Regions from separate parts of the Roseburia sp. AF02-12 genome, predicted to be linked through region 2. Evidence: riboswitches for the same ligand, from Rfam matches in the RefSeq annotation. Region 2 holds a riboswitch; the other holds the start of a gene.
What was found. Region 2 has a riboswitch for ZMP and ZTP ahead of pflB (formate C-acetyltransferase). Riboswitches for the same ligand answer to the same signal wherever they lie in the genome.
Positions count from the first base shown of each region.

Region 1: it holds a riboswitch for ZMP and ZTP, as region 2 does, so the genes downstream of both, DV740_RS05170 (IMP cyclohydrolase) here and pflB (formate C-acetyltransferase) in region 2, are expected to answer to the same signal.

Region 1 is NZ_QTXS01000001.1:1,035,252-1,039,687, reverse strand. Features, by position in the region: gene DV740_RS05185 (PFL family protein) at 1-175, shown strand, start outside; gene DV740_RS05180 (glycosyltransferase family protein) at 200-1,393, shown strand; ZMP/ZTP riboswitch at 1,470-1,550, shown strand; gene DV740_RS05170 (IMP cyclohydrolase) at 1,685-2,398, shown strand; gene DV740_RS05165 (phosphoribosylaminoimidazolecarboxamide formyltransferase) at 2,438-3,616, shown strand; gene DV740_RS05160 (nucleotidyltransferase) at 4,162-4,436, opposite strand, start outside.
Region 2 is NZ_QTXS01000001.1:1,465,929-1,470,364, reverse strand. Features, by position in the region: gene DV740_RS07145 (amino acid ABC transporter permease) at 1-489, shown strand, start outside; gene DV740_RS07140 (amino acid ABC transporter ATP-binding protein) at 479-1,219, shown strand; ZMP/ZTP riboswitch at 1,303-1,382, shown strand; gene pflB (formate C-acetyltransferase) at 1,577-3,829, shown strand; gene pflA (pyruvate formate-lyase-activating protein) at 3,976-4,436, shown strand, end outside.

The DNA of each region.
Region 1 (4,436 bases), 430 kb from region 2:
GAAGACTACAGCAGCCCGTCTGATTCCGGTAATCGGAAAGGGAGTAGGCGATACTGTAGAATTTGGTGGATTATTCGGCTATGCACCGATTATGCCGGTAAACCAGTATTCCTGTGATGCATTTATCAACCGTGGGGGAAGAATTCCTGCACCAATTCACAGCTTTAAGAACTAGGATTTTTTGAAATGGAGAAAGAAAATGAGTGATATCCGTAAACTTGTGTTTTTTGAACGAGGCGTAGAAACATTAACTTATTTTTCACATGAGATGGCAGCGTCATTTCGCAAGATGGGATATCAGATTTTCTTCTTCGACATTCAGGCAGAATATGCTGATACGAAACGATTAAGCCGCTTTTTAAAAAGTGGCGAGACCGCAGTCATTACCTTTAACTTTATCGGATTAAGCGGAGAGGAGTTCCTGCTGGAGACAGAGTCTCAGTCTGTCTTTGCCAGCAGAAATATTCCGGTCTACTGTATTCTTGTGGACCATCCGTTGTATTATCATAAGCAGCTTGATGAGACAATTCCGAATCTGACTGTGTTCTGTATCGACCGTCAGCATATTTCTTATATGAAACGGTTTTATAAAGGGATTCCCTGTCATTTTTTACCATTGGCAGGGAATTTTCTGATGGATGGGGAAGAGCGAGTCCCAACAGATTTTATTCCATATGAGAACCGGGAATATGAAGTGGGTTTTATCGCAAACTATGTGCATCTTCCGGCAATTGAAGAGCATTTTACCAGCCAGACGAAGGAATATATTGATTTCTATCATGAGATATTAAATTATCTCCGCCTGCATCCGTCAGAGCCGTTAGATTCTGCCATGGAGCATTTTGTCCGCCGGGAGATTCCGGAAGTAACGGAGCGGGAGCTGATGGCATGCTTTGCAGGAATGCTTTTTTTGGATATGTATAACCGGACTTATTTCCGTGGAGAAACGGTGCGGACATTGGTAGACAATGGAGTACGGGTACATGTTTTTGGCAAAGGGTGGGAGAATCTTAAGGTAAAGCATCCGGAGAATCTTATTTTAAACGGAAGACAGCTTGATTCTGCCGAATGCGTAAAAATCATCCGGAATACAAAGCTTGCATTGAATACCATGCCGTGGTTTAAGGATGGAGCCCATGATAGAATTTTTACAGCCATGTTAAATAAAGCAGTATCCCTGACAGATGGCAGCATTTATTTAAAGGAGCGTTTCTGCGATGGAAAAGATCTGGCATTTTATGAGTTAGAGCATCTGGATGCATTGCCGGAGCAGGTATTATCCATGCTGGGGCATCCGAAGAAAATGAAAGAAATCATAGAATATTCTTATGAACGGGCACTTAAGGAAGATACCTGGGCGAACCGTGCAGAACGTCTGAGAGAGTTCTTATAGAAATAGAAAATCTTATGAAGGGGAGTCCTTAGAGGAAGAATTCCTTGACAAGTGTTTTGGAATATGTTTTACTAAATTCAGGTCATATGACTGACGGAACCGTGGGAATAACCACATGAAGTATGACCTGAGAAAGCCGACCGTCTGGGCAGTTAAGCTCGGGATACGTGTCGGTATTTTTTATGCATGCAAACAGGAAAAGTCACAGGGAAAATTCGAAAGAGAAAGAGACTTTGACGAAAGCTGCAGCAACTTTAAAAATTACATGGAGCGTAAGAAGGAGGAACAAAAATGAAGATGACTTCATTAGCAGAAGAACTTGGAAGCACTACTTATCCGGGAAGAGGAATTGTAATTGGAAAGTCGAAGAATGGAAAGTATGCGGTAACTGCTTATTTTATCATGGGAAGAAGCGAGAACAGCCGTAACCGTGTATTTGTTGAGGATGGAGAAGGAATCCGTACCCAGGCATTTGACCCTGCAAAATTAAGTGACCCAAGTCTTATTATTTATGCACCGGTTCGCGTACTGGGCAATAAGACCATTGTAACCAATGGAGACCAGACAGATACCATTTATGAACTGATGGATAAACAGCAGACCTTCGAACAGGCATTAAGAACCAGAGAATTTGAGCCGGACGCACCTAACTATACACCGCGTATTTCCGGAATCATGCATGTGGAAGATGGAAAATACAATTATGCAATGTCTATTTTAAAGAGCAACAATGGTAATCCGGATGCCTGCAACCGTTATACATTTGCTTATGAGAATCCGGTAGCAGGAGAAGGACATTTCATTCATACTTATATGAATGATGGCAATCCATTACCAAGCTTTGAAGGCGAACCGGTACTGGTTGATATCGGAGATGACATTGATGCATTTACCGAGCTGGTATGGAATAACCTGAATGCAGACAATAAGGTATCCTTATTTGTAAGATATATTGATATTGAAACCGGAAAATATGAAAGCCGCATTGTAAACAAGAACAAATAAGATTTTGTGAATAAGATTCGTTCGAGAGAGGAAAATAAAATGAAAGAATTAGAATTAAAATATGGTTGTAACCCAAATCAGAAACCATCCAGAATTTACATGGAAAATGGCGAATTGCCAATCAAAGTATTAAATGGTAAACCAGGTTATATTAACTTCTTAGACGCATTCAATGGCTGGCAGTTAGTAAAAGAATTAAAGAAAGCAACCGGACTTCCGGCAGCCACTTCTTTTAAACATGTTTCTCCGGCAGGTGCAGCAGTGGGACTTCCACTTTCTGAAGTAGAGCGTAAGATTTACTGGGTAGATGACATGGATGTAGAATTTACACCGATTGCTAATGCATATGCAAGAGCAAGAGGCGCTGACCGTATGTCCTCTTTCGGAGATTTCATTTCTCTTTCTGATGTCTGTGATAAAGCAACCGCACTTTTAATTAAAAGAGAAGTATCTGATGGAGTTATTGCACCGGGCTATGATGATGACGCATTAGAAATTTTAAAAGCAAAGAAAAATGGCAATTACAATGTCATTGAAATTGATCCTGACTATATTCCAGACCCAATCGAGCGTAAACAGGTATTTGGCGTTACCTTTGAGCAGGGAAGAAATGAGTTAAATATTGACGAGCATTTCTTTGACAATATTGTAACAGAAAACAAAGAGCTGCCGGAATCAGCAAAGAGAGATCTGGCAATTTCCATGATTACTTTAAAATATACACAGTCTAACTCCGTATGTTATGTAAAAGACGGACAGGCAATCGGTATTGGTGCCGGACAGCAGTCCCGTATCCACTGTACCAGATTAGCAGGCTCCAAAGCAGATAACTGGTGGTTACGCCAGTCTCCACAGGTACTGAATCTGCCATTTTTAGATAAAATTCGCAGAGCTGACCGTGATAATGCAATCGACCTTTACATTGGCGAGGATTATATGGACGTACTTGCAGATGGCGAATGGGAGAAGATATTTAAGACCAGACCTGCTGTATTTACGGCAGAAGAAAAACGTGCATGGTTAGATAAGAATACCGGAGTATCTCTTGGCTCTGATGCGTTCTTCCCATTTGGAGATAACATCGAGCGCGCCCACAGAAGTGGCGTGCAGTATGTAGCACAGCCGGGCGGATCTATCCGTGATGACCATGTAATCGAAACCTGTAACAAATATGGTATGGTGATGAGCTTTACCGGAATCCGTCTGTTCCACCACTAGGAGCTGGAAAATCAGATAGGATTTGAAAGATAAGATTTTGCTTTGTGAAAGGACATTTAGTTCCTGCTATAAAATTCCGCAGTTACTAAGCAGTTTGTTTTTCTTTTTGAGATAAAAACAGTCTTTCCAATGTTTGACAAGATGTCTGTACGGTTCGTCGAAGTACGGATGCATAATAAAGGCTGTTAGGGGCACTTGGAATTTCGTCTGGCAACAGGCAACGCTGGCACAGGGATGTGCCAGCGAGGCGCATTTGAACATGGATGTGAATTTGCGCTGGTTGCCAGATAATGTGATGTATTATCCGAAATTCCCAGTGCCCCTTGCAGGCTTTATAGAGCATCCGTACCCGACGGACAGTGCAGACATCCAGTCAAAGCAACGGAAAGACAGTTTACATTCAAGAAAAACAAACTGCTAAGAACTGCTGAAATTTTACTGCCAAAGAACTAAGATGTCCTTTTACAATCAAAATCTTAGTTCTTATCAAACACTCTTTTGATTTTCCCACCAACCAAATGGTGGAATCAGACGGCACGGAAAATTCACACCCTTACAATATTGCGTACAAACTCGCTTCTGGCATCCTGACCGGTTATTCCGGACAGGATGTTTTCGTATAATTCGCCGGCAAAAATATCAAAATCAAAAACCTTTGCTGCATCGGAAGAAAGAAAGTTATAGGCATCGGCAGTTTTGGAGATCATAGGAACACTGGCGTAGTTGCTTAAAATAGTAAGAAGCCTGGAAGCATCTTTGCGGAAACCTAAAATCCGGAGATAAGGAATATAATCCAATGATCTGCCCAGGCGGTAATCGT
Region 2 (4,436 bases):
AAAGTGTATCTTACCATATGGCGTGGAACCCCTACGATGGTACAGCTTTTGATTATGTACTATATTATTCTGGTTGCACTCGATAATAAGATTGCAGTGGCTGTAATCGCTTTTGGTTTGAATTCGGCTGCCTATGTGGCAGAGATTGTACGTTCCGGAATCATGTCTGTAGACGAAGGACAGTTTGAAGCTGGACGAAGCCTCGGACTGAATTATTCGCAGACCATGCGTCTGATTATTCTGCCACAGGCATTTAAGAATGTACTTCCGGCACTGGCAAATGAGTTTATTACCTTACTGAAAGAGACTTCCATCAGTGGATATATTGCAATCCCGGATTTGACAAAGGGTGGCGATATCATCCGTAGCCAGACCTATGACCCGTTCTTACCATTGTTCGGTGTTGCAATTATCTACCTGATAATCGTTATGATTTTAACGGCTGGTGTACATAAACTGGAAACGAGGTTGAGAACAAATGAGCGATAAGAAGGTATTGATTGAAGTAAAGGATTTGTGTAAATCCTTTGGAAATGTAAATGTATTAAATGGTATCTCCACAGAAATCGCCCAGGGAGAGGTAGTAGCCATCATCGGACCATCCGGTTGTGGTAAATCCACATTCTTACGTTCCTTAAATCTTTTAGAGGAGCCGACTTCCGGTGTGATTACTTTTGAAGGAACAGATATCACGGATAAATCCGTAGACATCAACAAGATGCGTCAGAAGATTGGAATGGTATTCCAGCAGTTCAATCTGTTTCCAAATTATACCGTAAAAGGAAATATCATGCTGGCACCGGTTCAGACCGGACTTATGAATAAGGAAGAGGCATCTAAGCGTGCGGACGAGCTTTTGATGAGAGTCGGACTGTCTGATAAAGCAGATACCTATCCGGCAATGCTTTCCGGTGGACAGAAACAGCGTATTGCAATTGCAAGAGCACTGGCAATGAATCCGGATGTCATGTTATTTGACGAGCCGACTTCCGCACTGGATCCGGAAATGGTAGGAGAAGTTCTTGAAATTATGAAAGAACTGGCACAGGACGGAATGACTATGGTAGTGGTAACGCACGAAATGGGATTTGCAAGAGAAGTGGCAAGCCGTGTCATGTTTATCAATGAAGGACAGATTCAGGAAGAGAATACACCGGCAGAATTCTTCGCCAATCCACAGAATCCGCGTCTTTGCGACTTCCTTTCCAAAGTATTGTAGCGAAAGAACAGATAAAACGGAAAAAATAGTTGATAAAAAGTTTTCATAAGCTATTGCAATCAGAAAAGAAATAGTCTATGATAAAACCGTTATATGACTGACGGATAAGTGGAAAAACCACATGAAGTATAACGAAAACGAGCCGACCGTCTGGGCGATGAACCTGGAGGACTGGCTCGTTTTCTTTTGTATGTTATTTTGAACACCAAAAGATATTGACAAAAAAATAACGGTCAGTATATACTAACTACAGTTAAACAAGACTAATTCAAACCAATGAATAAAAAGTCTGTTGACAGTAAATTTAGTAACCATTCAGTGTTCATACTGAATACATTTTTTTAGGAGGATATCGTAATGATTGAAATGAAAGAGTGGGATGGATTCGAAGGACGTCTCTGGAAAGAAGAAATCAATGTTCGTCAGTTCATTCAGGACAACTACACTCCATATGATGGAGATGAGAGCTTTTTAGCTGAGCCGACAGATGCAACCAACAAGCTATGGGGGGCACTTCAGAAATTACAGAAAGAAGAGCGTGCCAAGGGCGGCGTTCTTGATATGGAGACAGAGGTTGTAACCGGAATTACAGCTTATGGTCCGGGATATATCGATGAAAGCTTAAAAGATTTAGAGCAGGTAGTTGGTCTTCAGACTGACAAACCATTAAAGAGAGCTTTCATGCCATATGGTGGAATCAAGATGGCTGTTCAGGCATGTGAGACCTACGGTTATGAAGTAAATGATAAATTAAAAGAAATTTTCACCAAGTATCATAAGACACACAATACAGCAGTATTTGATGCTTATACACCGGAAATGATGAAGGTTCGTCATGCTAAGATTTTAACAGGTCTTCCGGATACCTACGGTCGTGGACGTATTGTAGGTGATTACCGTCGTGTAGCATTATACGGACTGGATTACTTAATCGCTGAGAAGAAGAAGGACAAAGCCAACTGCGGATGCGGACAGATGACAGATGATGTCATCCGTTTAAGAGAAGAAATTGCAGAGCAGATTAAATGTCTGGAAGACATGAAGAAACTGGCTGAGATTTACGGATATGATATTTCAAGACCTGCAACCAATGCAAAAGAGGCTGTTCAGTGGTTATACTTCGGATACCTTGCAGCAATCAAGACACAGAACGGTGCAGCAATGTCAGTAGGACGTGTTTCTACTTTCCTTGATATTTATATTAAGAGAGATATGGATAAGGGAATTCTTACCGAGCAGCAGGCTCAGGAGCTGATTGACCATTTCACAATGAAACTTCGTATGGTTAAATTCGCACGTATTCCTTCTTATAACCAGTTATTCTCCGGTGACCCTGTATGGGCAACCCTTGATGTAGCAGGAACAGGTGTAGACGGACGTTCCATGGTAACCAGGACAGACTTCCGTTTCCTTCATACTTTAGAGAATATGGGACCGGCACCGGAACCAAATCTTACTGTATTCTATTCATCCAGACTGCCACAGACCTTCCGTGATTATGCAGCACGTATCTCGATTGAAACAAGCTCAATCCAGTATGAGAACGATGATGCAATGAAACCGGTATGGGGCGATGATTACGCAATCTGCTGCTGTGTATCTGCTACACAGACAGGTAAAGAGATGCAGTTCTTCGGCGCTCGTGCAAACCTTGCAAAATGTCTGCTTTACGCAATCAACGGTGGTGTTGATGAAAAATCAGGCGAGCAGGTAGGACCAAACTACGCACCAATTACAGCTGAATATCTTGACTATGATGAAGTAATGGCAAAATATGACAAGATGATGGACTGGTTAGTAGACATCTATGTAAATACACTGAACCTGATTCAGTATATGCATGATAAATATTACTATGAAGCAGCAGAGCTTTCTCTGATGGATACCGACTTAAAGAGAACCTTTGCAACCGGTATTGCAGGATTTTCACATGTTATCGATTCTCTTTCTGCAATCAAATATGCAAAAGTAAAAGTCGTACGTGATGAGAACGGACTTGCAAAAGACTTCGAAATCGAAGGAGACTTCCCGAAGTACGGAAATGATGATGACCGTGCAGATGAAATCGGAGTATGGCTGCTTAAGACTTTCATGGATAAATTAAAGAAACATCATACTTATCGTGATTCTGAGCCTACAACTTCTATCCTTACCATTACTTCTAACGTAGTATATGGTAAAGCAACCGGAGCTATGCCGGATGGACGTAAAGCCGGCGAACCACTTTCACCGGGAGCTAACCCATCTTACGGTGCAGAGCAGAACGGACTTTTAGCTTCCTTAAACTCTCTGACCAAGCTTCCATATGAGTGGGCATTAGATGGTATTTCCAATACACAGACCATCAATCCTGGCGCACTTGGAAACAACGAGCAGGAAAGAATCGATAACCTTGTAAATGTAATGGACGGATACTTTGATCAGGGTGCACATCATCTGAATGTTAATGTATTTGGCAAAGAAAAGCTTATTGATGCAATGGAGCATCCGGAGAAAGAAGAGTATGCAAACTTCACAATCCGTGTATCCGGCTATGCAGTTAAGTTCATCGACCTGACAAAAGAGCAGCAGCTTGATGTTATTGCCCGTACCTGTCATGAGCGTATGTAATTTAAGACAGTAACCGAACTGCGGGGAGCATACGATTTTTCCGCGATTCAGGTAAAGCAGAATGTGCAGGCTTAATGAAAAAAGCCTGCACATTTTTATCGTAGGTTGTTAAGCAGCCGTAAGTATTTTGGTGTATAGGAGGCAACATGAGTGAAATAAAAGGACGTATCCATTCCGTAGAGAGCTTTGGTTCAGCAGACGGGCCGGGCGTAAGATATATTGTATTTTTAAAAGGCTGTAACATGAGATGTCAGTACTGCCATAACCCGGATACCTGGGCAAAAGATGGCGGAGAGCTGATGACACCGGAAGAAGTGTTAAAAAAGGCGCTTCGCTATAAAACATATTGGAAAGAAAAGGGCGGAATCACCGTAAGTGGTGGAGAGGCTCTTTTACAGATAGATTTCGTAACAGAACTGTTCCGGCTGGCAAAAGAAAAAGGGGTAAATACCTGTCTCGATACCTCCGGCAATCCATTTTCCATGGAAGAACCGTTTAAAAGTAAATTTGATGAGCTGATGAAATATACAGACCTTTTTATGCTGGACATTAAGCATATGGATGATACAGCACACCGGAAACTCACCGGACAGACCAATCAGAATAT